Regions from separate parts of the Thalassospira sp. CH_XMU1458 genome, predicted to be linked through region 1. Evidence: predicted binding sites of a transcription regulator. Region 1 holds the regulator's gene; the other holds the start of a gene.
What was found. Region 1 encodes PhoB, which activates phosphate uptake and scavenging genes when phosphate is short. Its sites were predicted from a motif close to TNTCATAAAACTGTCA; they were not measured.
Positions count from the first base shown of each region.

Region 1 (15,334 bases):
CCGGTACCGCCGCCCGATCCGGCCAGCATGGTTGCCAAACCGTCGCCGACAAAACCACGGCCGATATAACGGTCCATGTTCTGTTTGGTCATGCCGCCAATCGCCTTGATATGGCCGAGGTTTTCGGCCACCAGAATGAAGGCCACCGGGGCAATCAGGAACATGGCCGAACTTTCAAAACGCGGCGCGACAAAGGATGGCATGCCAAACCACGCGGCTTGGGAAAGTTCGGTAAAATCAATCGCCGGCATCAGGCCAAAGCCGTTGCCCAAAACCAACACCAGCACATAGCCCGCCAGGATCCCGACCAGAATGGAAATCCGACGCAGCGCAATCGGCGCATAGACCGAGACTAAGGCCACCGACAGCAAGGTCAGAAGGGCGACGAGCATATGCATGTTGTCACCCGTGATACCGTTGATCCCGACCGGGGCGAGGTTCAGGCCAATCGCCGCACCAACCGCCCCCGTCACCGCAGGCGGCATCAGTTTTTCGATCCAGCCGGTGCCGGTTGCCATGACGATCAGGCCGATCACGACATAAAGCGCGCCGGCAGCAATGATCCCGCCAAGGGCCCCGCCAATATCGGGGTTTGGTCCCGATCCGGCATATCCGGTGGCGGCAATGACGACCGCGATAAAGGCGAAGGACGAGCCCAGATAACTGGGCACACGGCCCGCCGTGCAGATGAAGAAGATCAGGGTACCGATACCGGAAAACAGGATCGCCAGATTGGGGTCAAACCCCATCAGAAGCGGGCCAAGGATGGTCGCACCCGACATGGCAACAAGATGCTGCAAACCCATCGGGAACATCGCACCCCAAGGCAGACGTTGATCAGGCATGACTGTGGAAGACCGGGTCACAGACCAGGAAGGAAAATATCGCATTTATGGCAAGCCGATTATTTATGGACGTTTCGCGCGAAAATGCCCCACCGGGCGGCAGGGCGTACCGGGTATCGCGCCACGGGCAGCAAAAAGCAAGATGCCATCCGATGCTTTTTTAGTCGTTGCTGTGGAAATGGTCGTAAATCTTGCGCGCCAAGGCGGCACTGATGCCATCGACGGCCTCGAGATCCGATAGCCCGGCGTCGGCCACCCCACGGGCGGAGCCAAAATGGTGGAGCAATGCCTTTTTACGCGCACCGCCGACACCGGGGACTGAGTCGAGCACGCTTTTGCCCATCTGTTTGCCGCGTTTGGCGCGGTGCGTGCCAATCGCCCAGCGGTGGGCCTCGTCGCGCAGACGCTGAATGAAATAGAGCACCGGGTCTTTCATATCGAGGCGTACCGGGGCCTTGCCGGGGATGTGCAGCACTTCCTTGCCGGCATTACGATCAACACCCTTGGCGACACCGACCAGCATGACGTCCTCGATACCAAGGTCTTCGAGCACTTCACGTGCCACGCCAAGCTGGCCCAAACCGCCATCAATCAGACACAGGTCCGGCCAAGTGCCGTTTTCGCGGTCCGGGTCTTCTTTTTGCGCCCGGGCAAAACGGCGCGTTAAGACTTCGCGCATCATGGCAAAGTCATCACCCGGTGCGATATCGCCCTTGATGTTGAATTTGCGATAGGCGTTTTTCATGAAGCCTTCGGGTCCGGCGACAATCATGCCACCGACCATGTTGGTCCCCTGGGTGTGAGAGTTATCGTAAACCTCGATCCGTTCCGGCGTGCTTTCGAGATCAAGCTTGTCAGCCAGGTCTTCAAGCAATTTGCGCTGTGTCGCACTTTCGGCCAGACGACGCCCCAAGGCATCCTTGGCGTTGGTCAGGGCATGTTCGACCAGTTTGCGTTTGCCGCCGCGCTTGGGCACGAGCAATTCGATCTTGCGGTCGTTATTGATGCCAAGCGCGTTTTCGACCAGTTCCTGGCCTTCGATTTCATGCGACAGGAAGATCTGTTTGGGGGCCGGTTTATCGGCATAGAACTGCCCGACGAAAGCCGAGAGGATTTCAGGGATTTCGGCCGATTGTTCATGGCGCGGGAAGTAGGACCGGTTGCCATAGTTCGAGCCCGAGCGGAAGAAGAAGACCTGCACACAGCTTTGCCCGCCTTCCTGATGCAGGGCGATGACATCGGCCTCTTCGACACCTTCGAGGTTGATGTCCTGATGGGATCGGATCTGGCTGAGCGCACGGATGCGGTCGCGATACATCGCGGCCTGTTCGAATTCCATCTTTTCAGACGCATCCATCATGTCGGCTTCGAGCTGCTTGAGGATTTTCTGGCTGCGCCCCGTCAAAAAGTCGCGGCAGATATCAACAAGCTCGTCATATTCCGGCTTGGAAATGCGATCGACACATGGGGCGGCACAGCGTTTGATTTGATAAAGCAAACAGGGGCGCGAGCGGTTGGAAAACACCCCGTCGGTGCAGGAGCGCAGCAAAAAGGCGCGTTGCAGATGGTTGATGGTGTTATTGACCGCCCAGGCCGAGGCAAACGGGCCAAAGCAACTGCCATCCTTGGCGCGTGCGCCACGATGTTTGACGATGCGCGGATAGTCGTGATCCTCGGTGATCAGGATATAGGGGAAGCTTTTGTCATCGCGCAGCAGGATGTTGTAGCGCGGTTTGAGCTTTTTGATCAGGTTGGATTCAAGAAGGAGTGCCTCGGCCTCGGTATGGGTGGTGATGATTTCCATCCGCACCGTCTGGGCCACCATGCGGGCAATGCGGATCGGCAATTGCATGATGCGGGTATAGGAGACCACGCGTTTCTTGAGGTTCTTGGCCTTGCCGACATACAGCACGCGTTCCTTGTCATCGATCATGCGATAGACACCCGCCGAGCCCGGCATGGTTTTCAGCGCATTTTTGATCGCCTCCACCCCGCGTGCTGCCCCGCCGTCGATTTTATCACCATCAAGCGACAAACCGATTTCCCGTTTCGGGGCATCATCCCCGGTCGGGTTTTCGGGGGAAACAGGTGGCTTCATCAAGGCACTCCGAGATCACGTGAGGCTGCTGCTGGTCAGGCGAGCTGCAATCGACACTAAAATACATTCAAAGTTGTGACAGCCGTCACAGGCAAACGCGAATTGAAACATAGCTGAAAAGATTAACATCGCAACCGCGCCGAGGGGAATCGCCATGCCAAAAAAGATGTCCACCAAGACTGTGGATAACTATGTGGGTAATCGGGGGGTGACTTCCTGCACCCCTTGAGAGTCTTAACGTTCTATGAAGTGCACAATTATTGAGCAAAACAGTTAAGTTATTGATTTTAAACAATAAAAATACTGTCAACGTGAAATCATTCGGTAATAGAGTCGTAAAAAATGAATATTTTCCTTTGAATCACATTCGCCAGATGCTTGTGAATAAGCACGGATGCGATTCGCACCAGAGGAATCACAGAGTCCCGTGGATTGGCCGTCTGAAAAAGTAAATTTTTTCGGGAAATTGCGTATCGATCAGCGCGCGATATTGTGGCGTTCGATTTCCACACCAACCGCAGCGGCATCTTCAAAAACGTCGAGCTTTTCAACCCTGACGATCACCTTGCGCACACGCGGGTCGGCAAGACACATGTCGGCGAGTTTTTCCCCAAGGGTTTCCACAAGGTTGGTGTGACCATCCTGGCAGATGCGGCGCGTGCCGACGACCAGATCCTCGTAGCTCAGCACGGTGGTGATATCATCATTCTGGACACCGTCACCTTCGAGCACGGCAAGGTCGAGGTTGATGCGCACGCGTTGCGGGGCTTCTTTTTCGTGTTCGTAAACACCGATGGAGGTGTGAATGATCATGTCACGCACGAAGACACGGCGCAGGTTGCCTGCACGATCTGCATGGGGCACATCGGCAAATGGCAATGTCGTAATTTTGGCATCCTGTTTAAGGCCTGCGGTCATATTCCGGTCTTCCTTGTGCTGCTTTGTTGCGGGTGCCTTAAAAATCACCACGCAATTCCGGCCCGATGTCTGGCAGCGATTTAACGATCACTGCCGGGCATCATTCGTTGGGCGCATCTTCTTCGCCACTGGGCGCCCAATCGAGGTGCTGCCCGCCGTCAAGCGCTAACATTTGCCCGGTGATGGCCGGCGCGGCAAGGAAAAATCGAACCGCGTCGCAAATCTCTTGCGGGTTTGTCCCTATTTTCAGGGGTGTTTTTTCGCACTGCGCGTCGAAATCTTCCTGTGTTTGTCGGCTACTAGGCAGTGCCGGCCCCGGCCCGATGGCATTGACGCGAATTTTTGGCGCAAGGGCCAGTGCCAGCGTCTGGGTCAGGGTCCAAAGCCCGGCTTTGGACAGGGTATAGGTCATGAAATGCGGGGTCAGGTTCCAGACACGCTGATCAATCAGGTTGAGGATCATACCCTGACAGTTATCTGGCAGATGCTTTGCAAATTGCTGCGAGAGGATAAACGGCGCGCGCAAATTGGTTTCCATATGCAAATCCCAGCTTTCGCGGGTTGCGGTTTGCACATCATCAAATTCAAAGGTCGAGGCGTTATTGATCAGAACCCCGATCGAGCCAAGTTGCCTGGTTGCGTCGGCGACCAATTGATGGGTTGCATCTTCGTTGGTCAGATCGGCCGAAACAACGCAGGCCTTTCGGCCAAGGTCGCGGACCTCGTCGGCGACAGCTTCGGCGTCTTGTTTGGAGCTGTTGCAATGAAGGGCGATGTCATAGCCGTTGCGCGCCAGATCCAGGGTCAATGCACGACCGATGCGTTTTGCCGCACCGGTGATCAGAACGGATTTCGGGAATTGACCTGTCATTGTTGCCTCGATCCTTCGCAAAGTGTGCGGACCGTCATGAGACGGCGCGCGAACTGATTGAACTGTCTATGCTACGACAAGTTGGAAGACATAGACCAGATAGGCAATCACGAATGCAATGCCGGTGATGCGCGAAATCTTACGCATGGCATAGGCAACACCGAGCAAGCCCACGGTTACCGCCAGCATGATCCAGATGTCGGAATTCATGATCTGTTCAGGCACCGGGATCGGTGCGATCAGCGACACACCACCAATGATCACAAGCAGGTTCAGAAGGTTCGAGCCAAACACATTGCCCAGTGCCACATCGGAATGCCCGCGGAAGGCGGCAACCACCGATGCGGCAAGTTCCGGCAGTGACGTGCCAAAGGCAACAAGGGTCAGGCCAATGACGGCTTCGGATACGCCAAACTGACGGGCGACCGAGACCCCGCCTTCAACCAGCCATTCCGCACCAAACATCAGCGCCACAATCCCGACGACAGTCGCGATGATCGGCCTGGTCCAGCCTTTGGGCTTTTCGCCGACTTCGTCGACTTCTTCTTCATGCAGGTGGCTGGCTTCGCTTGGTGAATTTTTGTCGTGCTGATAGGTGAAGTACCAGATGGCCGCCAACACACAAAGCATCACCGCCCCGGCCCAGCGTTCGATCACGCCAAACATGCAAAAGGCAATAAACAGGACCGTGCCCAGCAACATGGTGCCGCCATCACGCACCACGGTGACCCGCGAGGCCGCCACGGGTTTGAGCAAGGCAACGGCACCCAAAATAAGCAGGATATTGGCAATGTTGGAGCCAACAACGTTGCCCATCGCGATATCGGCCGTGCCCTTAAGCGATGCATTGAGCGAGACGACAAATTCCGGTGCTGACGTTCCGGCGGCGACAATCGTCAGACCGACGATCACCTTGGAAACGCCCAGCAAAAGTGCAAGACCAACCGCCCCCCTTACGATGAATTCACCACCTGCTGTCAGCAATACAAGGCCCGCGATGATCTGAAGATAGGGGATAAGCTGTTCCAAAATATCTGCTCGTTTCAAAAGCGATTAAACCGGCCCGGTGTCAGGCCCGCGGAAGATGGCATTTGGCAGCGCGAATGGCAAGTCATCAGGCGGTGACAATCGCCACAGCCCTTAATAGCCCGATTGGGTCGTGAATTTCGCAAATGCCACAAATTTACCCACGACTGGCAGGGTTATTTTCGTTATCGTTGTAATCTCGTTATTTTCAGGCATTTAGGTCCTGATACCCATTGATTATTTGACCGCCTTCCGGAACGAATTTCGCCATGCATCACAGCGTCCTGTTTGAGCTGTTTCTTATTCTGACTGCCGCAATCATTGCGGTGCCGATTGCGCACAAGCTGCGTGCGAATTCGATCATCGGCTTTCTGATTGGCGGGTTCTTTATCGGGCCGTTCGGCTTTGGCCTGATTTCCGAACGCGAAGACATTTCCACCGTTGCCGAACTGGGCGTGGTTTTCCTGCTGTTCATGATCGGGCTGGAGCTTTCGCGGGATCGTTTGCGGGTGATTGGCGGGCGGTTTGCCGGTCTGGGCGTTTTGCAAATTCTGGTGTCGATGGCAGCCCTTCTGGGGCTTCTGGTTGTCATGGAATTCCCGCTGCCGACGGCCCTGGTGATTGCAGGGGCCCTTGCGCTTTCATCGACCGCGATCATCCTCAAACAGCTTTCCGATGACAAGCAGCTTAATACCCGGTTTGGCCGTGCGGCCCTTGCCATTTTGTTATTGCAGGACGTGGCGGTTGGTCCGTTCCTGATCATGGTGCAGGCGGCAGGTGATGCCGGCACGGAAACCAGCCCGTGGATGAGCATCCTGCTTGGTTTCGGGTCGGTCGCGTTGCTGTTACTCGTCGGGCGGTATGTGTTGCCGCGTCTGTTTCGCTATATCGCGTCGCTCAAGAACCCGGAACTGTTTGCCATCGGCACGCTTTTTGTTGTGCTAGCCGCAAGCACATTGACCGAGGTTTCCGGGCTTTCAATGGCGCTGGGTGCGTTTATCGCCGGGGTGATGTTGGCCGAAACCGAATTCCGTCATCAGATCGAAGCCGATATCTCGCCGTTCCGCGGCGTGTTCCTGTCGCTGTTCTTTATGTCGGTGGGCATGTCGGTTGATGCCGACGTTGTTTATAACGAATTTGGCACCATCGTCATGTGGCTGGTGCTGTTGCTGGTGATCAAGACGGCGGTTTTGTTCGTTCTGGCACGCGCGATCCGGTTTGAAACCGGCCTTGCCATCCGGGTAGCCATGAGCTTGGCCGCCGGCGGTGAATTTGCCTTTGTGATGTTTGCCCTGGCCGCGCAAAATGGCGCGGTGCCGCTTGAAATGGCCGCCATGCTGATCCCGGTGGTGGCGATTTCGATGGCGCTGACCCCGACGCTTATCAGCCTTGGTCACAAGATCGAGGAAAAGCTTCATCCCAAGGAAGAAGACCAGCTTGGCAAGATTGCCGAGGAGTCCGAGGGCATCCACCAGCATGTTCTGGTGATCGGAAGCGGCCGTGTTGGCCGGGTTCTGGCCCGGTTGCTCAAGACGCGCAACATTCCGTTCCTGGTGCTTGATAGTGATGCACAGCAGGTTTCACGCGGCCGGGCAGAAGGCCTTCCGGTTTACTTTGCCGACGGGTCCAGACCGGAAACTTTCCGGGCGGCACACACGGATGAGGCAAAAATTGCGGTTGTTGCCATGGGGAACCCGCATGCGACCGAGAAGACGGTCGCCCTTTTGCGCCAGCATTACCCGCATCTGAAGATCTTTGCCCGCGCGCAGGACATCACCCATATCGGGCCGCTGTCGCGCCATGGGGCGGATGCCGCCATCCCGGAAGTTCTCGAAACCGGGTTGCGGTTATCCGATCACGTTTTGGCGGCGTGCGACGTGCCGCAGGAAGATATTGATGCCGAAATCGCCAAATTCCGCCGTGCGGACATGCTGTTGATGAACGAACTGGCGCCGCGCCCGCAGCGCAAACCGTCAGGTTCGGAGAATGCGGACAAACCGGCGAAGAAAAAAAACTGAAGACGTTACGGCCTTAGAACAAAAACCCCCGCGGCACGCTGCAGCGGGGGTTTTTCATTAGATCGCGTATCGAAACCGGCTTAGGCAGCGGTTTCAGAGTCCAGTGCATAGCCCGCCGCACGGACGGTGCGGATGATATCGCGCGTGCCCTTGACGTCATTGAGCGCCTTGCGCAGGCGGCGGATATGCACGTCGACTGTGCGGGTTTCGACATAGATATTCGGGCCCCAAACCGCGTTAAGCAACTGTTCGCGCGAGAAAACCCGCCCCGGATGTTCGAGGAAATAGCGCAGCAGACGGAACTCGGTCGGGCCAAGATGGATCGATTTTCCATTGCGGCTGACCCGGTGGGCGGCGAGATCCATTTCGATGTCGGAATAGATCAACTGCCCTTGTGGTTGCGCCGGACCGGACCGGCGCAAAAGCGCGCGGATACGGGCGAGCAGCTCGCCAATGGCAAACGGCTTGGTGACATAGTCATCAGCCCCGGTATCAAGACCGCGGATGCGGTCGCCTTCTTCGCCACGTGCTGTCACCATGATCACCGGCAAATCGCGGCTTTCAGGCTTGCGGCGGATCTGACGGCAGACCTCGATCCCCGACATCACCGGCAGCATCCAGTCGAGCAAAACCAGATCGACATGGGTTTCAGCCAGAATTTTCAACGCTTCGTCACCGTCACCGGCTTCGACAACCTGCATCCCCTCGCGTTCGAGGTTGTAGCGCAACATGGTTACGATTGCTGCCTCGTCCTCGACGATAAGAACCGTTGGGTCCATCTTCCTATGCTCCCGTGTCAGTCATTCGGTTCGACAACAGCGAAGTTCGCTGCGTCGTTTTTTGGCCGGTCAATCCCCGGCAGGTCTTCGCCCTTGATCCGGTAATAGATCGTTTCGGCGATATTGGTTGCGTGATCACCGATACGTTCGATGTTCTTGGCAATGAACAACAGATGGGTCGATGCGGTAATGTTGCGCGGATCTTCCATCATGTAGGTCAGCAATTCGCGGAACAGCGAATTGTACATATCGTCGACTTCCTGATCGCGTTCCCAGACCCGGTGGGCCTTTTCGGCGTCGCTTTCGATATAGGCATCCAGGACATCCTTGATGATTTCCTGGGCCAGCTTGGCCATGTTCGGGATCGCCTGAACCGGACGGATCGGCGGGATCTGGTTCAGCACCTGCGCGCGTTTGGCGATGTTTTTGGCAAGGTCGCCAATGCGTTCAAGGTCGTTTGACAGCTTAAGGGCCGTCACCACCTGACGCAGGTCATCTGCCATCGGCTGACGCAGGGCCAGAAGACGGACGGCAAAGTCCTGGACTTCCTGTTCGAGCACATCAATGCGCTGATCGGACAGGATGACTTTCTCGGCCAGTTCGGAATCGCGTTTGACGATGGATCTGATCGAGGAAATAAGCTGGCTTTCAGCAAGCCCGCCCATTTGCGAAATGATGTTGTTCAGACGGGTCAGTTCCTCGTCGAACGAACTTACGATATGGGTATGTTCATCAGCCATTTATGCGTACTCCTGGCGTCGCTTAACCGAAGCGGCCGGTAATGTAACCCTTGGTGCGTTCGTCCTTCGGGTTGGTAAAGATCTGATCGGTTTCACCGACTTCAACCAGCTTTCCAAGGTGGAAGAACGCGGTGCGCTGCGACACACGGGCGGCCTGCTGCATGGAGTGGGTCACGATCACGATCGTGTAGTTCGAACGCAACTCGTCTATCAGTTCCTCGACCTTGGCGGTCGCAATCGGATCAAGGGCCGAGCACGGCTCATCCATCAGGATGACTTCCGGGCTGACGGCAACCGCACGCGCAATGCAAAGGCGCTGCTGCTGACCACCGGAAAGACCGGTTGCCGGCGATTGCAGGCGATCTTTGACTTCTTTCAGAAGACCGGCACGTTCGAGCGAGGTCATGACGATTTCATCAAGCTCATCACGCGAATTGACCAGACCATGAATACGCGGGCCATAGGCCACGTTGTCATAGATCGATTTCGGGAACGGGTTCGGTTTCTGGAACACCATGCCGATGCGCGCGCGCAGCTGAACCACGTCGATCCGCTTGTCATAGATGTCGCGACCATCCAGGGTAACGTCACCTTTGATCGTCACACCGTCAATGGTGTCATTCATTCGGTTCAGGCAGCGCAGGAAGGTGGATTTACCACAGCCCGACGGACCAATCAGTGCGGTTACCTGCTGTTCGGGGATATCAAGGTTGACCTCATAGAGGGCCTGATTGTCGCTATAGAAAAGATCGAGCTTGCGCGCGGTCATTTTCGGGTTTTCGACCGACGGCTCCGCCGTCATTGCGCTCTGGGATACAGCAGCCATTTTACCACTTCCGTTCAAATTTTTTGCGCAGATACACAGCCAGTCCATTCATCAGGACAAGGAAGGCCAGCAACACCATAATCGCTGCCGAGGTTTTCTCGACAAAGGCACGTTCCGGGCTGTCTGCCCACAGATAGATCTGGACCGGCAGAACCGTTGCCGGGTCAAGCGCCCCGCCCGGAATATCAACAATAAAGGCCACCATCCCGATCATCAGAAGCGGTGCAGTTTCCCCCAATGCCTGTGCCATACCAATGATCGTGCCGGTCAGAATGCCCGGCATGGCGAGCGGCAAGACATGGTGGGTCACGGTCTGAACCGGTGATGCGCCAAGGCCAAGAGCGGCCTGACGGATCGATGGCGGCACCGCCTTGATCGCCGCACGCGATGCGATGATGATCGTCGGCAAAGTCATCAGCGCCAGCGTCAAACCACCGACAACCGGGGCCGAGCGCGGCAAATGCATGACATTGAGATAGACCTCAAGCCCCAGCAGACCAAACACGATGGATGGAACCGCGGCCAGGTTGTTGATATTAACCTCGACAATCTGGGTGAAGCGGTTCTTGGGCGCGAATTCTTCAAGATAGACCGCGGCCAGAACGCCAATCGGGAAGGACAATGCCAGGGTCACAAGCAGGGTATAGAACGAGCCGACAGCCGCGCCCCAGATACCGGCAAGTTCCGGTTCGCGGGAATCGCCACTGGTAAAGAAGCGGGTGTGGAACTGTTTTTCCACCGCACCGTCAGCAACCAGTTCGTTATACCAAGCGACTTCCTTGTCATTGAGGCGACGGTCGCCTTCGTCAACGGTGGGATCGATATAGCCCTTGTTGAGCATGTCGAAATCATCACCCGAGATCAGCCAGATGGTGCGCGTTTGGCCAATCAGGCTCGGATTTTCGAGAACCCGTTCGCGCAGATCATAAGATGCGCCGCCTGAAACGATGCCATAGAGATCACGCTTGTCACTGCGCGAGGTCACATCCGGGAACCGATCACGCAGCGCCTGTTTGATCAGAGCATCAAAGTTCGCGCGCCCGATCACGTCGGGATCGCCGGTCCGTTCCGGATCGATCACAGCCGGATCAAAGGTCACTTCGAGCTGGACATAGGTCTGGTAAAAGGCGCTGTAGCCTTTAGAGCCGATGGAAAGTGCCAGCGTGCAAAGCGCCAGCAGCGCCAAACAGATCGCAACCAGACCATAGCTTTTAAAGCGGCGTTCGGCCGCGTAACGTTTCTTGATGTTACGGGCGATTTTCGGGCTGTCCCAGTCAACCGGCTTGCGCAGATTGTCAGAGATCACTTTGGCCGCAGCTCTGTCTTCCATAAGAGATGCCATATCAGTCATATTTCTCGCGATACTTCTGAACAACCTTAAGGGCAAATACGTTCAGCCCCAAGGTGACAAGGAAAAGAACCAGCCCCAACGCGAAGGCCGAGAGGGTTTTTGCACTGTCGAACTCCTGGTCGCCGACCAGAAGCGTCACGATCTGCACGGTAACAGTGGTCACCGCCTGAAGCGGGTTCACCGTCATGTTCGCGGCAAGACCAGCGGCCATCACAACAATCATGGTTTCACCAATCGCCCGCGAAACGGCCAACAGAACCGCCCCGACAATACCGGGCAAGGCGGCCGGGAAAATCACCTGCCGGATGGTTTCCGATTTGGTCGCCCCCAATGCATAGGACCCGTCACGCAGCGATTTCGGCACCTGCGACATCACGTCATCAGACAGCGAGGACACAAACGGAATGATCATGATGCCCATGACAAGACCGGCGGCCAGCGCACTTTCCGAACTGACATCGAGGCCGAGCATCGCGCCATTGTCGCGCAAGAACGGTGCCACGGTGAGCGCGGCAAAGAAGCCATAGACAACCGTTGGCACGCCCGCCAGAATTTCAAGTGCGGGTTTGGCAACAGCACGAAATTTAGGCGCGGCATATTCGCCCATATAAATGGCCGAAAACAGGCCGACCGGCACCGCGACACACATGGCAATCAGCGTAATCAGCAAGGTACCGACAAACAGCGGAATCATGCCAAACGCCCCCTCGGACGCCACCTGATCGGCACGGATCGCGGTTTGCGGGCTCCATTCCAGACCAAACAGGAAGTCGAGCGGGTTGATCTTGCTAAAGAAATGCAGGGTTTCGAACATCAGTGAAAACACGATGCCGACCGTTGAAAGGATCGCAATCGCCGAACAGACAATCATGATCGCGCGCGAGATGCGTTCAACATTGTTGCGCGCGCGCATATCCGCTTCAATCCGTCGATAGGACAGGACAAGACCGGCAAGCGCAACCGACAGCATGACAACCACCAGCGCCGCATTGGCGATGGTTTGCAAGTTGGCAAGTCTGCGCCCGGCATCAACAATTTCCGGCGACACGGTGAGATGTTCACCGCCACCGGCGGCGATCTGGGAAATGCTGTTGAGCGCCAGCGACAGACGACCGGAGTCACTAACTACTTCCTGCGGCAGGTCCGACACGATCAGGGCTTCAATCACCGAGCCCTGGAACATGTACCAGATCAAAAGCAAAAACAGCGCGGGAAGCCCGCACCATGCTGCTGTGTAAGCCCCGTAGTGAACCGGCAAGGAATGAAGATTGCTGTGCCGGCCACCAGAAAGGGCAACAGCCCGCTGGCGTCCGAAATAAAAGGACAGCGCGCAAAGTGCGGCAACCGCGAGCAACAGGAAAGACAGGGACATTATTTGAGATCCGTTCGCCAGATGAGCCTGCAAAGATCAGTTCGTGAGGCCAATAGGACAGAAACAATATAGAAATCAATACAAGAAACAAAGAAACCGGTGGCAGCATTTGCTGCCACCGGTTGAAAGATCGCGTTACATGCTCAGCGGCGAAAGGTTCATCGCAGCGTTACGAACAGCTTCACGCTCAGCAGCATCCATCGGGATCAGGCCACGGTCAGCAAGGTAACCTTCGTCACCCCAAGCTTTGTCAGCGGTGAATTCAGCAAGATATTCCTTGATGCCCGGAATGGTGCCAACGTGCGCGTTCTTCACGTAGAAGAAGAGCGAACGGGAAACCGGATAGTCACCAGCAGAGATTGCTTCGAAGGTCGGAGCAACGCCACCGATCAGCGAGCCCTGAAGCTTGTCGCCGTTCTGGTCGAGGAAGGAGAAGCCGAAGATGCCAAGTGCATCATGGTTGGCTTCGAGTTTCTGAACGATCAGGTTGTCGTTCTCGCCAGCTTCGACATAGGCACCGTCTTCACGAACGCCAGCGCAGACAGCTTTGTGCTGGTCTTTGTTGGTGTCTTTAAGAGCGGCGATTGCCGGGAACTCATCGCAAGCTTCTTCGAGTACCAGCTCGGTGAAGGCATCACGGGTACCGGAGGTCGGCGGCGGGCCGAGAACTTCGATTTTAACGTCCGGAAGGCTCGGATCGATTTCAGCCCAGGTGCTGTACGGGTTGTCGATCAGCGACTGGCCGTCTTTGGACGGAACGGTTTTTGCCAGAGCAAGGAAGATCTGCTCTTTGGTCAGGTCGAGCTGCGGCGCAGCGTTGGAGTTCGACAGAACGATACCGTCGTAACCAACTTTAACTTCGGTAACTTCCGAAATGCCGTTCTTCGCGCAAGTTTCAACTTCGGACTTCTTGATGCGACGCGAAGCGTTGGTGATGTCCGGATGCTGTTCGCCAACACCGGCGCAGAACAGCTTCAGACCACCGCCAGAACCGGTAGATTCGATAACCGGCGTTTTGAAGGAGGTGGTTTTACCGAATTCTTCTGCAACTGCGGTTGCGAACGGGAAGACGGTGGACGAACCAACGATACGAATCTGGTCGCGTGCTTCGGCAGCGCCAGCAAAGGCAACGCTCATAAGCGCCGCAACAGCAAGAGTCTTCTTCATCATAAATTCCCCAATGGTAGTTCCACTTCGGAACGGTGCAACGATCTGCGAGGCGGACTCTACCGCTGGGTGCTTACGGTATTGTGTCGCTTTTGTTAACGTTATGTGACAACGTATCAGAGCAGTAAAAACAGCCAATTATTACCAATACAATCAATAAGTTAGTATTTTACGATAACCATCCGAAAACGGTGATTTTTCACTTCAACATGGCAAAATCGCGATTGTTTGCGAAAGGCTGTAACAAAAACTGTCACATTTCGCCCAAAGGTGGCCTTGGGCGTTGGGGAATGGTGTGAATTGACGATAATTGCCAGCTAACCCTTTACATGACCCCGTTTCCAAGCAACTCTTGTGCGTAGGGACCAAAAAATGCCGCGCACAAATGTGCGCAGCCATAACAGGAGCACTTGATGAGCAACGCTGCACTCGACGAAATTCAGGAACTGATTCAGAAGCTGTCTGGCGAACTTGGAGACATGTCAGAGGCTGCGTCGCGCCATATTGATGATCTGCATGTTGCGGTCAATAACGTCGCATCGCACGTTCTGGCGATCGAGGCCGTTCTGTCACTGGTGGCCCAGAAGGTCGAGGTTGACGAAGCCGAAGCAATCAAGTGGATTCGTGACAAGACAGCGGCCTATGCCGAAGACAGCAGCGAAAGCTCTGCCGCAGAAGGCATTACAAAAAGCCTGCTTGGCAAGGAAGAGTAAGGCGCCCAGTCGCACGGACTTACGAAATCAAAAGGACGGCAGAGGTTATTCTCTGCCGTCCTTTTTGTTTTCTGATGCGGGTTTGAGAAAACCTAGCCTGCCAGTTCGGTCGCCGTCATCCGGCCCCGCAGTTTTTCCGGCACCGGTCCACCCGCCGCCCAATCAAGGAGCTGCACCGTGTGCAGAACTTTAAGATCGTCGGTTTCGATCTGGACCATGCAGCCGATATTCCCCGTCGCCACCAGATCGGGCTGGGTCGCGCGGATATTGCCGCGTTTGCGTTCCTGAAGCTGACCGGCGATTTCAGGCTGCAACAGGTTATAGACCCCGGCAGAACCACAGCACAGATGGCCTTCGGCGATTTCAGCCACTTCATACCCGGCCTGTTTGAGAAGATCACGGGGTGGTCGGGTGATCTTTTGACCGTGCTGCATCGAGCAGGCCGAATGATAGGCAACACGGGGATTCCCGTGATTGGCCCCGGCAAACACCGTGGCATCGATATCAAGGCCAGCCAGATATTCGGTAATGTCCTTGGCAAGACCGGACACCGTCGCGGCCCTTTCGGCATAGGCCGGATCATGGCGCAGCATATGGCCGTAATCCTTGA
Region 1 covers NZ_JAYMDW010000001.1:851,812-867,145, reverse strand. Annotated here, with positions in the region: gene WBY09_RS03895 (solute carrier family 23 protein) at 1-845, opposite strand, end outside; gene uvrC (excinuclease ABC subunit UvrC) at 1,006-2,943, opposite strand; gene folB (dihydroneopterin aldolase) at 3,421-3,861, opposite strand; gene WBY09_RS03880 (SDR family oxidoreductase) at 3,962-4,732, opposite strand; gene WBY09_RS03875 (calcium/sodium antiporter) at 4,799-5,761, opposite strand; gene WBY09_RS03870 (cation:proton antiporter domain-containing protein) at 6,028-7,776, shown strand; gene phoB (phosphate regulon transcriptional regulator PhoB) at 7,857-8,555, opposite strand; gene phoU (phosphate signaling complex protein PhoU) at 8,573-9,295, opposite strand; gene pstB (phosphate ABC transporter ATP-binding protein PstB) at 9,318-10,121, opposite strand; gene pstA (phosphate ABC transporter permease PstA) at 10,123-11,472, opposite strand; gene pstC (phosphate ABC transporter permease subunit PstC) at 11,465-12,844, opposite strand; gene WBY09_RS03840 (PstS family phosphate ABC transporter substrate-binding protein) at 12,980-14,014, opposite strand; gene WBY09_RS03835 (hypothetical protein) at 14,425-14,724, shown strand; gene glcF (glycolate oxidase subunit GlcF) at 14,817-15,334, opposite strand, start outside.

Region 2 (15,334 bases), on a different contig from region 1:
TTTCATTGCCTCGGCAAACTGGGCGGCCATCTGGTAATAGGATGACGCGGCCTTGGCCGATTTCAGGGTGACGCGGGTTTCAGCCTGCGCGGCATTCGCCACGGACAAGGCCATCATACCGGCGGCAATCACACCGAGTGTGCGCAAAATTTTCAAGGTTTCCTCCCCTTGTATGGTCGGTTCATCAGTTGGCTTGAATGCCGATTATCATCAATGAACCTGAAGTCTGGTGGCGAAACGCAAAATCCAACCCCGGATCGCGGGAATTTTGGCAAATTGCGTCTGATTTCGGTCCATAGAAAGCATCAACACCCCCAAGGTCAAGCTGCTTGTGCGATTTTCACCGAACAAAGCCTGCTTAGGCGCCAAGTAAAGCCGCTTTACACATATCAGTTGCGCGAAACCGGCACTATGCGCGTGGGCCAAGCGGGATTAAAGAAGGTTCATAATTTTTGCGGAACTTCTTGTGCGCCGTGGTGTTAAACACAAAATGCACTATTCCCCTTGTGTACCAAGGGCTTGTAAGGATTGACACGGTCGATCCCCTTGCCGCAGGGTGCCTGCCTGATTGAAACTCAAACGAGGATGCCATGCCGCGTTCGCCGGTCGCCCTTATTATTGCACTGTCTGCAACGCTGTTCGCCGCGTTTGCGCTGAATAGTGGGGCATCTCTGCAATCATCGCTGCTTGCACTGCGTGCATCCGCCGAGGGATTTGCGCCGGTCTATACCGGTATCATCATGGCATCCTATTATATCGGGTTCGTTGCCGGCATCATCTGGGGGGCGAGCCTTGTCAACCGGGTCGGCCACATCCGGACGTTTGCCGCACTGGCATCGGCCGCGTCGGCCATCACACTTTTACATGCCGTTCTGGTTGATCCGATTACCTGGTCGCTGTTTCGCATCATGACCGGCTTGTGCGTTTCGGGCCTGTATCTGGTGATTGAAAGCTGGCTGAACGCGCAGGCGGACAATACATCGCGCGGTGGGACGATTGCGATTTACATGACGGTTTCGCTTGGCGGGCTGGCGATTGGTCAGCTGTTGCTCAATGGTGCCCCAGTTAGCAGTTTCGAGCTGTTTACGGTGGCTTCTGTCCTGCTGTCGCTGTCGCTTGTTCCGCTTGCCCTGACCCGTCAGCCACCGCCGTCTGCGGTCAGCGGTGAACGCATGACATTCCGCCGTCTTTACAAGATTTCGCCGCTGGGCTTCGTTGCCGCATCGGGTGCAGGTGTGCTTTCGGGGGCGGTTTATGGTGTCGGGCCGGTTTTCGCGGCTGACCTCGGACTTGCGACCAATGAGATCGCCTATTTCATGTTCTTCGTCATTCTGGGCGGCATGATCATGCAATTTCCGATCGGCAAGATTTCGGACATGGTGCCGCGCCAATATGTGATGATTTTCGTTCTGACCGGGCTTGCGATCTGTGGATTTTTCCCGCTGGTTGCGCCGGATCTTGTCCGCGACAATCTGACAGTCTGGGGCGGGATCACGGGCGTGTTCATCATGCCGGTTTACGGCCTGGCTGTGGCTTATGTGAATGACTATCTTGAGCCGGAGGATATTGTTCCTGCGTCTGGTGGTCTTCTGATCATTTATGGCGGGTCTGCTGCGTTTGGTCCAATTCTGGGATCCAGTGCAATCGGTTATTTCGGCCCATGGGCCTTGCCGGTCCTGTTTTCAATCGTTGGCATTTGCGTTGCGAGCTTTGCAACGTACCGCGCTGGCTTTGGCCGTCGTATCTCGATCGAGGAACAGGGTCAGTTCGTTGCCGTGCCCCGCACCACGCCAATGGCGTTTGAGCTGTCACCGATTACGGACGACATCAGTCTCAATGACGAAGACGACAGCAAAGAGCCAGATAATGAAACAAAACCAATGGACCCCCATGATCTGCAAGATGTGCTGACCCCGGATGGCACGGCACATCCCGACGACATTGGACAGGTGCCACCAGCAGACAGCGACGGCACGACAGATCCGAATGCAGACAAGAAGATGTGAATGTCTGTCGATTGGGGCAGAATGATCAGGCTTCCATAATGCGGAAAACATCCCGCAATTTTGAAACCGGCTGTGGACCCGGGCCTGCTTCAACCCATATGTTGTGAACCAACGATAGGCGAGTTGCCTTTGCCGCGCTTTATGTGTTCGTCGGCAAAGCCATATTAATCGCCCGAAACAGTTCCAAGTCTGGTGAGAGAAAACATGACCCAACGCATCCAAGAAGGCGGACTTCAGATTGCAAAAGTGCTGCACGATCTGGTGGCCAACGAAGTCATTCCGGGAACCGGGATCAGTTCCGATCAGTTCTGGGCATCCTTTGAAAAGCTCGTCACTGAACTTGGACCACGCAACAAGGCGCTGCTGGCAAAGCGCGATGAATTGCAGGCCAAGATCGACCACTGGCATCTGTCGCGTCAAGACCAGCCACGCGACCCGGCTGCCTACAAGGAATTCCTGACCGAGATCGGTTATCTGCTGCCAGAAGGCGATGATTTCTATATCACCACCACCCATGTCGATCCGGAGATTGGCCGGGTGGCGGGTCCGCAGCTTGTCGTGCCGGTGATGAATGCGCGTTATGCGCTTAATGCGGCCAATGCGCGCTGGGGCAGCCTGTATGATGCGCTGTATGGCACCGATGTCATCGACGAAGCCGACGGCAAGGAAAAGACCAAGTCATTCAATCCGAAACGCGGTGCTGCGGTTGTGGCTTATGCCGCGAACTTCCTTGATGAAGCCGCCCCGCTTGCAACCGGCAAACATGCCGATGCCACAAAATACGAAGTGCGCGAAGACGCATCAGGCTGGTGGACGCTGGTTGTCACCCTGTCTGATGGCAGCGAAACCGCACTTGAGCTGCCCTCCCAGTTCATCGGGTATAACGAAAAGGACGGCAAGCTGACCGATGTCTTGCTGCGCCGTCATAGCCTACATATCGAAATCCATATCGACCCGACGCATCCGATTGGCAAGGAACATGCCGCGGGCGTGTGCGATGTCATCCTGGAATCCGCGGTCAGCACCATTCAGGATTGCGAAGATTCGATTGCCGCCGTGGATGCCGAAGACAAGACCGTTGCCTATCGCAACTGGCTTGGCCTGATGAAAGGCACGCTTGAGGAAAAATTCGAGAAAGGTGGCAAAACGATCACCCGCCGCCTGAACCCGGACCGGACCTATCAGGGCTTTGACGGGACTGAAGTTGTCCTGCCGGGCCGCAGCCTGATGCTGATCCGTAATGTTGGTCACCTGATGACCACGGATGCGGTGCTTGATGCCAATGGCGACGAAGTCCCGGAAGGCTTCCTTGACGCCATGGTTACCAGCCTGATCGCCAAGCATGACGTGATCGGCAATAACGAACTTTCGAACTCCCGCCATGGCAGCGTCTATATCGTGAAGCCGAAAATGCACGGCCCCGAAGAAGTCACGCTGACCAACGATCTGTTTGCCTTTGTCGAAAAGGCGATTGATCTGCCCGAACATACCCTTAAGGTCGGCATCATGGATGAGGAACGCCGCACGACGGTCAACCTCAAGGAATGCATCCGTGCCGCCAAGGACCGTGTGGTCTTTATCAATACCGGCTTCCTTGACCGTACCGGTGATGAAATCCATACCAGCATGGAAGCCGGCCCCATGGTCCGCAAGGAAGCGATGAAAGACCAGTACTGGATCGCGGCCTATGAAAACTGGAACGTTGATATCGGTCTTGAATGCGGCATGAAGGGCGTTGCCCAGATCGGCAAGGGCATGTGGGCCAAACCGGACCGCATGGCCGAAATGATGGAAGCCAAGATCGGCCATCCCAAGGCCGGTGCAAAATGCGCCTGGGTTCCGTCACCGACCGCGGCAACCCTGCACGCCATCCACTATCACCAGGTTGATGTCCGTGCGGTTCAGGACGAGATTGGCAAACGCGAACGCGCAAGCCTTGATGACATTCTGGCGATCCCGCGTCTGGGTGACATCAAACCGATGCCAAGCGAAATCCAGGAAGAACTTGATAACAATGCCCAAGGCATTCTGGGTTATGTTGTGCGCTGGATCGATAGCGGGATCGGCTGTTCCAAGGTGCCAGACATCAATGATGTCGGCCTGATGGAAGACCGAGCGACGCTGCGTATTTCAAGCCAGCATATCGCCAACTGGCTCCATCATGGCCTGTGCAGCGAAGAACAGGTAATGGAAACCATGAAACGCATGGCCGCCGTCGTCGACAAACAGAATGCCGGTGACCCGACCTATCGCAACATGGCCCCGAATTTCGATGACAGCATCGCCTTTGCGGCGGCCTGTGATCTGGTGTTCAAGGGTCGCGAACAGCCGAACGGCTACACTGAACCGGTCCTGCATGCGCGCCGTCGCGAAGCCAAGGCAAAATACGGTTCGTAACCGCAACACCGCACTTCAAACACACACAAAACAAAAGCTGCCCGACACATTCGGGCGGCTTTTATGTTGCAATAAATGCTGCAGCATAGACTGCAACATTTTTACTGGGGATCAATTCCCCAGCGTCATGATTTCATAGCCCTTTTCGGTGACAACAAGGGTGTGCTCGTACTGCACGGTTGCGTCACCGGTATCGGCATACAGGGTCCAGCCATCTTCGCTATCAAGCGCCCATTTCGCGCCACGTGACAGAAACGGTTCAATGGTAATCACTTGCCCCTTTTTAAGAGCACGGCGTTCCTTAGGGTCATCCCAGGTCGGGATGGTGTGGGGATGTTCATGCAGCGACTTGCCAATACCGTGGCTGGCAAGATTGCGGATCAGGGTATAGCCACCCTTGCGGGCGAACATTTCGATCTTAAGCCCGATCTCGCGGATAGGCGCCTTGTCACGCACCACCTTGATGCCCGCCCACATGGCTTTCTTGCCGTCTTCGCAAAGCTTGGCGATTTCGGGCTTTGCCGTGCCGCAGATGAAGCTGGCCCCGGTATCGGAAAAATAGCCATCAAGCGATGCCGAAACATCGATATTGACCAGATCGCCATCGGCGAGAACCAGATCACCGGGAATACCGTGCGCGACCGCGTCATTGACACTGATACAGGTCGCGCCGGGGAACTTGTATTCGCTTTCCGGGGCGGACACCGCACCGGCATCCTCAAGAACCTTGCGGCCGATATCATCAAGCTCGGCGGTGGTGATGCCCGGGACGATGGCCGCCCCCATGACATCGCGCGCACGGGCACAGATTCGCCCGATCTTGCGCAATTGTTCGAGTTCTTTTTCAGATGAAATTGTCATGAAATGCTTATTGCGATGCCCTGAGACAAAGTCAAGAAAACCCGCATCTCATGCCAGCGACGACTTGCTGCCGGACGGCTCACCATCATCAGAAGCAAGCACATAACAGTTCTTGCCGCGCGCCTTGGCGGCATAAAGGGCATCATCTGCCTGATCAAGAAGCACATCGATGGTCTTGCCTTGCACCGGACAAAGGGCAATGCCGATGCTCATATGAATGGAAACGCGATTGCCGCCGGTAATGAAGGGCATCTGGATGTCGTTCAATATCCGTTCGGCCAACATTGTGGCTTCGCCCTCGCCACTCGTTCCGACATGGCACACCACCACCATCTCATCACCACCCAGACGCACAACCAGATCGCCACCGCGCACACAACGGCGCAACCGTTTTGCGACCTCGCGCAGGACATCATCGCCAGCTGAGTGACCGAACTTGTCATTGATCGGTTTAAAGTCATCAAGATCAAGCATCATGACCGCAAGCTGGGTCTTGTGGCGATCAGCATGGGCAAGGGCATGTTCGAAATAGACATCAAGTGCCAGACGGTTACCAAGCCCGGTCAGGTTATCGTGATGGGCAATGTGTTCCATCTGGCCAAGGGCCGCGTCCTTTTCCGTCAGTTTGGCCAGCAAGGCATTGAGGCTGTTTGACAGGATCTTGATTTCTCTTGCGCCATCAAAGTCGGGCAGACGTTCAATTTCGCCACGTTTCATCGCCTCGATCGAACGGGCCATCTTGCCGATCGGTCCGACAAAGAAACCAGCCCCCCACCATGCAATCACGCTGGAGATGATACTTAACGCCAAGCCCCACGCCATGATGTCACGGCGCAGGACATAAACCGGCTCAAGCGCCTCTTCGACGGGCTGACGCACCAGGATTGACCAGTTCAGACCGGCATAATCAAGATGACCATCGGCCGGGGCATAGCCCGTCAGATATTCTGCGCCATCCGGCCACGTGCTGATCTTCCATCCGATATTGTTGCGCTGTGCCTGCTGCAGAGCATCAAGTTCAAGCGATGACCCGACCATCGCGCCATCCGCCCCCAAAAGAACGGTGCCATCGGCTGATACGACAAATATATCCACATCCCGATGGATCCCCTGCCCGGCAAAAAGGGTTTTACGGACATTATCGGCCCATTCCCAACTCAGATGGGTGGCAAATACACCGGTGAACTGATCATTTTTATTGAATAGCGGAACGGCAATATCGACAAACTGGATCGGCTCCCCGTTATATAGCGGGAATTTTTCAGCCAGCAATTTCGCATCGTGAACATCGCCGATGAACTGTCCGTTCTTGCCATACTGATAAACCGGGCGCTGCGCGATATTGGCCCCGAGCAACAAGTCATTCGTCGACGCAACCACCGTCCCGTCGCGATCAAGCACGCCTATCCAGGTGAAGATTGGAATTTCGCGGCTTAGGCGATTGACGATACTGGAAATCTGTTGGGTATCTTCGAGCTCTTGCAGGACAGAGAGCGTGCTTAGGACCGAAACCTCGCCACGGTGGGTCCACATGGTACGGTCAAGTTCATCAGCCATCTGACGGGCAATATCAGAAACGCCCAGACCAATCTGCTTTTGCAGATCTGCACCGGATCGCTTTCCGACCACAAAGCTCATCAGGACAGTCAGTCCGACCAGCAGCAGCGCTGTTGCCAGAGCTACTTGAACGCGGATTCCGACCTGCAACAACTTGTTCAAGGCTGATCCTCTCACTCTCTATCACCGGGGTCTTTTTGTTGTTTTTGAAACCCTCAGCAGCGGTTGTTTTACCACACCGCTTTTATGGACGTGAATATAAGAATCAGCAGACGGCATTTTAAGTAGGTGTTTCAACAAAAATGCGGCAACCGCGAAAGGCGATCACCGCATTATCACTATAGCTTTACGCGCTGCTAGATATCGAAAAACACGGTTTCGCCATCACCCTGCAAGACGATGTCAAACCGGTAGACCGGGATCGATCCACTGTCATCACGATCAGCAATCAGGGTCTTGCGACGGGTTTTCTGTTCGATCAGGTTCAGAACAGGATCAGCCGCATTCGCATCTTGTTCATCGGCGAAATACATCCGGGTATTCAGCCCGATATTGATGCCCCGTGCCACGATCCAAAAGTTGATATGCGGCGCCATGTCTTTGCCATTGCGACCGGAAACCACGCCTGGCTTGATTGTTTCAAAGCGATAGACGGCGGTATCGAAATCTGTTCCCGTCCGGCCCCAGCCGCGGAAATCCTCATCGATTTTGCCAGAATTCTGATGGTCAAGTTCGTGGTTGTAGCGCCCGTCTGCATTGGCCTGCCAGATTTCAAGCAGCGCATCACGCAGTGGCGTTCCGGTACCGTCAATCACCCGTCCTTCGATGATGATCCGTTCCCCACGGGTGTTTTCATCGGCCAGTACGTTGGTGAAATTGTTTTCAAAAATGTCAAAACCGGCCAGACTGGGAATGAGCCCAATATGCACGTATGGGCCCGCCGTCTGGGAAGCGGTTTCTTTGAGATAATCAAGGCTTTGCACCATGGATCAGTTTCCTTCCAGACGATTTTCAAACAGGGTTGAACGACGGCCGCGCAGAACGATGTCGAACTTGTAGGCAATGGTATCAAGCGGCACCGAGCCCTTCAGATCAATCGGCGCAATCAGGCGGTTGATCGCATCTTCGTCCGGGATGACATGCACAATCGGACATTCCTTGATCAATGGATCGCCTTCGAAATACATCTGGGTGATCAGGCGCTGGGCAAAGCCGGATCCGAAGACCGAAAAATGAATGTGGGCCGGACGCCAGCTATTGACGTAGTTGCGCCACGGATACGGACCCGGCTTGATAGTGCGGAAAAAGTAGTAACCTTTTTCATCGGTCAGCGCGCGGCCACAGCCGCCAAAGTTCGGATCGATCGGCGCAAGATAGGTATCTTTCTTGTGGCGATAGCGTCCGCCGGCATTGGCCTGCCAGAATTCGACCAGCGTATTGGGCACCGGACGGTTGTTTTCATCCAGAACCCGCCCATGCACGATGATACGTTCGCCAATCGGATCGCCATCCTTGGCATAGTTTCGGATCAAATCGTTATCAAGCGGACCCAGTTCGTTCTGACCGAAGACCGGACCGGTAATTTCCGACAAGGATCCTTGCAGCGACAACAGCGACTGGCGCGGGGAACGCGCAACCGATGTTTTGTAGATCGGGGTGTAGCCTGCTGGCTGCAGCGTTCTGTCACGCTGATAGAATTCCATGATTTTTCCTCCGCAGATGATGCTCCGGACTGTTGAATGTCCGCGTTAAACGCATCCTGCGTGGCCAATTGCATAAAATAAATGCATCATTTATCATCTTATTCATGAGCAATTTTGATCATTTGGAACTGGACGGCCATGCGCTGCGTCTGTTTCTGGCCGTTCTTGAAGAAGGGTCGGTCACGGCTGCCGCCGAACGGCTTGGCGTGACGCAATCGGCGGTCAGTCATAACTTGACCAAATTGCGCCGGATCATGCGCGATCCGCTTTTCACCAAATCCGGGCGCGGGATCGTGGCAACTGCGCATGCACAAAACCTGGCCGAACAGGCGCGGTTTCTTCTTGATCAGATGCAGGCCTTTGCCAGTGGTGCGCATTTCGAACCCGATGGCGCATCCATGAGCCTGACCATTGCCGCCAACGATCTGCAGCGTGATCTGTTGTTGCCGACGCTGTTTCGCAATCTGGAAGGCGCGCTTGCCAATATCCGGATGACGGTGGTGCCGTCCCTTCTGCCCGGACCGGCCTTGTTGCGCGAAAATCATTGCGATCTTCTGATTTCGCCGCGGCCACCCGAAGGTGTTGATATCGTGCAAAAGCGTCTTCTGACCGATCATTACATGGTGTTTTATGATCCGGAGATGCGCGACGCCCCGCAAAGCGATGACGATTATCTGTCCGCACGCCATATCACGGTGCGCTATGGCAATAATCGCACGCTTGAGTTTGACGATATGCTTGAAAATCAGGGTGTTAAACGCAACATCGTTTTGCGGGTACCGAACTTTACCGCCATTGCCGAATTCCTGCGTGGAAGCAATATGATCGCAACCTTGCCTAGCCTTCTGCAAAAACATGCGCTGCGTGATTTTGCCCGTGCGCCGATGCCGCTCGCAGGCCTTAAGAAAGGCACGCTTGATCTTCCTATTTTCATGTGTTGGCACCAACGCTATCAGCACGATCCATCGCATCTCTGGCTGCGTGAACAGCTTGAAGATGTTGCAGCAGCCAGATTGCGCATGCCGATAGAACATCCCGTTTCGCAACCCACAGATCACGGGCAGGCCCCGCAAAGGACATCATGACGATTACTGAAATCATCTATTGGCTTGAACTGGCGGGGGTCGCCGTTTTTGCGATTACCGGCGCGCTTGAGGCATCCCGTCGTCAGATGGACATGGTCGGATTTGTCCTGATTGCGACCTTTACCGGTATTGGCGGCGGCACTGTGCGCGATGTCATTACCGGGGCAACACCGGTTTTCTGGATACGCGATACCACCTGGCTTGTGACCTGCATCGGGGCTGCCGTCATCACCTACTTCACCGCCCATCTTGTCGAACGACGTTATGTTGCTTTGCTGTGGCTGGATGCACTGGGACTGGCAATGTTCGGGGTCACTGGGGCGGCCATCGGCCTTAATCTGGGGGTATCCCCGTTGGTCGCAATCGTTCTGGGCATGATCACCGCCACCTTTGGCGGCATGGTGCGTGACGTGGTCTGTAACGAAATCCCGCTGATCCTGCGCCCGGAGATTTATATCACCTGTGCGCTGGTCGGTGCAGGGATCTATGTGATTGGCACAGCGATCCTTGATTTGCCGCGCGGGCCGATTGCCGTGATTGCGTTCTTTGCCTCATTCCTGATGCGGGCATGTGCGATCAAGTTCAAGCTAAGCTTCCCGGTCTACAGGGCCCGTCCGGGTCGGGAATACTAGGGCAGCACACCCGCTACCCATTCCCTACTCGACGATCAACTGAACCCGGTCGCTTGAAAAGGCGGTGACACCGTATTCGATTGGCGCACCGGCTGAATCAACATCGACACTTTCCGTCGAAATCACCGGTCGATTGCGCGCCTGTTTAAGCAGGTTGGCCACACGTGATGACGGAAGCGTTGCCGAAATGCGCGTGGTCTTTCGTGTGTAGTCATCAATCCCAAAGCGCTTGAAGGCCTCCGTAAGCGATTTGGTTTCGACAAATATCTCGACAATTCCGTCAAAGCGCGCGGCAGGAAGATAACTTGTCGCAACCGCAAGCGGGACGCCATCGGCCTCGGATACCGAAAACAGTTCAATCACCCGCGTGCCCGGTTTGACATCCAGGAACTGCGCGATGGTCGAATTGGCTTTGAGGACCTCGGACGAGATCAGGCGTTTGTCGGGCAAGCGATGGCGGCCCGATACGATCTGCGAAAACCGGGTTTTCGAACCAAGCGGGTAGTCAAGGATCTGTTCCTGAACAAAGGCGCCGCGCCCCTGTTCGACACGGACAACATTGGAATCGACAAGTGCGGCCATGGCACGGCGCACCGTATGACGATTCACCCCAAAGCGCCGGACCAATTCCATCTCGGTCGGCATCTTTTCGCCGGGTGTGAAAACGCCCTCCGAAATATCAGCCAGAAGCTGCTTTTCTATTTGCTTCCAAATAGATAGGCCTGGTTCCCAATCCATTGCATTCCCCGTTCACAAAACTTTCACCGCAAGACCTTTGCCTTCGGTGCTGGATCGTCTTATAACGTCAATAGGTATAGACGTCTAGACAAATTTTGAATTTGTCGACATAAGTTGAAAAGGGATCAATTTGATGACGGCGCACCCCGCCCCGAATGCCCGGACAGATCAAAACCGGAATGCAGACACCCCCACCGATCCGCATATTGCCGCGCGCCAAAGATGGATGTCGGTTTTGGCCCGCACACCGCGCGCCCGCCTTGAAACCGAATGGTCGGAAAACCACGGTAGTGAAAGTTGGACGCACCTGCGCGAACCGCAAATCGGCATGGTGATGGTCCGCGGCCGTGCTGGTGGCGCCGGACAGCGTTTCAACCTTGGCGAAATGACGGTGACGCGTTGTGCCGTCACACTGTCTGACGGCACGGTCGGGCATTCCTACGTCAAGGGACGTGATCGCATTCAGGCGCAATATGCCGCCCTGTTTGATGCGGTGATGCTCCGCGACGGATCGGCAAGCGATTTCATCGACACCCTGGCCGCCGAACAGGCCGCAGCCAAACGCGATCATGCGCGCAAGGTTGCCGCCACCAAAGTTGATTTCTTCACCCTTGTCCGCGGAGAAGACGAATGACGCCCCAACCCCAATCCCCCCCCGCCCAGACAAGTGACTTGTTGCCCGGTTTTGACCATGCGGCATTTGATTCAAACGCTGTTTTCCGCGCCCTGCTTGATGCGATGTCGCGGCCCGGTCGCATTTATGATTTGCCGGTCAGTGTTTCCGCGCCCGATGGCCTGAACAAAGCCGCCACCGCAACGCTTCTTGCCATGGCCGATATGGATACGACCATCTGGCTGTCACCAAGTTGCGCGACCAAGGCCGCAGGCGATCATTTGAAATTCCATTGTGGTTGCCCGATCAGCACGGATGTCAAACAGGCCGATTTTGCAATTGCGCGCATTTCCGATGATCTGTCCTTCGTCACAGACCTTGCCGTCGGCAATGCGGAATATCCTGATCAATCGGCAACCCTGATCCTGATGGTCGATGAGATTTCAGATCGCCCGTCCATGACCCTGAAGGGGCCGGGCATCAAGGATACGCACAGCCTTTGCATCAAGGCGCTTCCTGAAAGCTTCCACGCATGGCGCGCAGAAAACCATCACCTGTTTCCCTGCGGTGTTGATGTGATTTTCGCAAGCGAAACCCAGATCGCCGCCCTGTCGCGAACCACCCGGATCGAGGTCATTTAATCATGTATGTTGCAGTAAAAGGTGGCGAACGCGCCATCAACAATGCGCACAAGCTTCTGGCCGAGCAGCGCCGCGGCGACAAGACCATTGCCGAGATCGAAACCGATCAGATCGAACAGCAACTGTCGCTATCCGTCACCCGCGTCATGGCCGAAGGGTCGCTTTATGATCGCGATCTGGCCGCCCTTGCCATCAAGCAGGCCCGTGGTGATTTGATCGAGGCGATCTTTTTGATGCGGGCCTATCGCACGACTTTACCGCGTTTTGCCTTTTCCAAGCCGATCAAAACCGCCGAAATGGACGTATCGCGTCGCATTTCGGCAACCTTCAAGGACTTGCCCGGCGGACAGATCCTGGGCCCGACCTTTGACTACACCCATCGCCTGCTGGATTTCACCCTGATGGCCAACGGCGAAGCACCGACCGAGGCACCGAGTGGTGAAAATCCGATCGATGAGACCATGCCGCGCGTTCTGGATGACATCCTGAACTATGAAGGTCTTATTCAGGATGAACCGGTTCCGGTCGATGAAAACGCCCCGGTCGCCGATCTGACCCGCGAGCCGGTTAAATTCCCGGCCGGGCGCGACTTGCGTTTGCAGAACCTGTCACGCGGTGATGAGGGATTTGTTCTGGCACTCGGTTATTCCACACAGCGCGGCTATGCCAACAGCCATGCCTTTGTCGGTGAGATCCGCTATGGCACCGTTTCGGTCGAGATCGAGCCAGAAGAACTCGGCTTTGCGATTGATATCGGTGACATCGAACTGACCGAGTGCGAGACGGTCAACAAGTTCAAGGGATCAAAAACCAAGCTGCCGCAATTTACCCGTGGCTATGGTCTTGTGTTTGGCCAGAACGAACGCAAAGCCATTTCGATGGCCCTGGTCGATCGTGCCATGCGCGCCAATGAAATGGGCGAACAGATCATGGGCCCGGCACAGGACAGCGAGTTCGTGATGGAACATAGCGACAATGTTCAGTCCACCGGCTTTGTCGAACATATCAAGCTGCCACACTATGTCGATTTCCAGGGCGAACTTGAGCTGGTGCGTCGCATGCGCGCCGAGGTCGAGGAACGTCTGGCGAAAGCCGAAGCTGAGAATGGCACATCCCAACCCGAGGCCGCGGAGTAATCCCATGGAACAGACTGTCAAAAATCCGGCCGACGGGGCACCGGACTATAATTTTGCCTATCTTGACGAACAGACCAAACGCATGATCCGTCGCGCCCTGCTTAAGGCCGTGGCGATTCCGGGCTATCAGGTCCCGTTTGCCGGACGCGAAATGCCGATGCCCTATGGCTGGGGCACAGGGGGCGTTCAGGTGACAGCCGCCGTAATCGGCCCGAATGATACGCTTAAGGTCATTGATCAGGGGGCGGATGACACCACCAACGCGGTTTCCATCCGGCAGTTCTTTGCCAAGACAGCACAGGTGGCCACCACGGAAAAGACCGCCGAGGCATCGATCATTCAGACCCGCCACCGCATCCCGGAAAAGGAACTGCGCGAGGATCAGGTTCTTGTTTATCAGGTGCCGATCCCCGAACCGCTTCGCTTCCTTGAGCCGCGCGAAACCGAAACGCGCAAGATGCATGCGCTTGAAGAATACGGGCTGATGCATGTGAAGCTTTATGAAGACATCTCACGTCATGGTCATATCGCGACGACCTATGCCTATCCGGTGATGGTCGATGATCGCTATGTGATGGACCCGTCCCCGACGCCAAAGTTCGACAATCCGAAAATGAACAATATGGCGGCCCTTCAGCTTTTCGGGGCTGGTCGCGAAAAGCGCATTTATGCCCTGCCGCCCTACACCAAGGTCAAAAGCCTCGATTTCGAGGATCATCCGTTCGAAGTCCAGACCTGGGAAGATGAATGCGGCATGTGCGGTGCGCGCGACAGTTACCTTGATGAAGTCATCCTCGATGATCAGGGGAACCGGATGTTTGTCTGCTCAGACACCGATTACTGCGCGGAACGACAAGAAGCCGGCCATCGCGGCCCGCAACATCATGACCAACCCCTAGGTAGCGCAGATCGCGGAAAGGCAGCAGAATAATGACCCAAATGAACGAACCGCTTCTGCGCGTGGATAACCTGACCATGATGTATGGCGACCGGGTTGGCTGCAAGGATGTCAGCTTTGAACTCCGCCCCGGTGAAGTGCTTGGCATTGTGGGTGAATCAGGATCTGGCAAGTCCACTTTGCTGCGCAGCATTTCCGCCCAGCAGGAACCGACCAACGGGACGGTTGAATATCAGACCCGCATTGATGGCGTGCGCGATGTCTATCAGATGTCCGAAGCACAGCGTCGCCTTTTGATGCGCACCGACTGGGCGTTTGTCCATCAGAACCCGCGTGATGGATTGCGCATGAATGTCAGTGCCGGGGCCAATATTGGCGAACGGCTGATGGCGATCGGTGATCGTCATTATGGCAACATCCGCAGCAATGCGGACAGCTGGCTTGGCAAGGTTGAAATCGCGTCAGAGCGCCTTGATGACCTGCCCTCAACCTTTTCGGGCGGCATGCAGCAACGCTTGCAGATTGCCCGCAACCTCGTAACCAGCCCGCGCCTCGTCTTTATGGACGAACCCACGGGTGGGCTTGATGTTTCTGTTCAGGCCAGATTGCTCGATCTGCTGCGCGGGCTGGTTCACGACCTTAATCTTGCGGTGATTATCGTCACCCACGATCTGGCAGTCGCCCGACTTCTTTCGCACCGGCTGATGGTGATGCAACAAGGTAAGGTCATTGAACATGGCCTGACCGATCAGGTTCTTGATGACCCGCAGCATCCCTATACGCAGCTGCTTGTTTCTTCCATTCTGCAAAACTGACCGGGGCGAAGAAAATGTCTGAAATGCTTCATGCTCAAAACGTCGCCAAAAGCTTTACCCTGCATACTCAGGGCAGCGTGACCATCCCGGTTTTTGAGGGCGTTGAATTCATGCTTTCGGCTGGTGAATGCATCGCGCTGACCGGTGAATCCGGATCGGGGAAAAGTACATTCATGCGCATGCTTTATGCCAATTACACATGCTCTCAAGGGTCCATCAAGGTGCTCCATGATGGCGACTGGCTTGATATCA
Region 2 covers NZ_JAYMDW010000003.1:37,934-53,267, reverse strand. Annotated here, with positions in the region: gene WBY09_RS14290 (TAXI family TRAP transporter solute-binding subunit) at 1-156, opposite strand, end outside; gene WBY09_RS14285 (MFS transporter) at 591-2,006, shown strand; gene WBY09_RS14280 (malate synthase G) at 2,211-4,403, shown strand; gene map (type I methionyl aminopeptidase) at 4,515-5,264, opposite strand; gene WBY09_RS14270 (GGDEF domain-containing protein) at 5,313-6,983, opposite strand; gene pcaG (protocatechuate 3,4-dioxygenase subunit alpha) at 7,178-7,807, opposite strand; gene pcaH (protocatechuate 3,4-dioxygenase subunit beta) at 7,811-8,524, opposite strand; gene WBY09_RS14255 (LysR family transcriptional regulator) at 8,629-9,609, shown strand; gene WBY09_RS14250 (trimeric intracellular cation channel family protein) at 9,606-10,241, shown strand; gene phnF (phosphonate metabolism transcriptional regulator PhnF) at 10,266-10,979, opposite strand; gene phnG (phosphonate C-P lyase system protein PhnG) at 11,113-11,613, shown strand; gene phnH (phosphonate C-P lyase system protein PhnH) at 11,610-12,233, shown strand; gene WBY09_RS14230 (carbon-phosphorus lyase complex subunit PhnI) at 12,236-13,369, shown strand; gene WBY09_RS14225 (alpha-D-ribose 1-methylphosphonate 5-phosphate C-P-lyase PhnJ) at 13,374-14,300, shown strand; gene phnK (phosphonate C-P lyase system protein PhnK) at 14,300-15,082, shown strand; gene phnL (phosphonate C-P lyase system protein PhnL) at 15,097-15,334, shown strand, end outside.
Region 2: the regulator PhoB is predicted to act here: its motif matches at 10,990-11,005, upstream of phnF (phosphonate metabolism transcriptional regulator PhnF).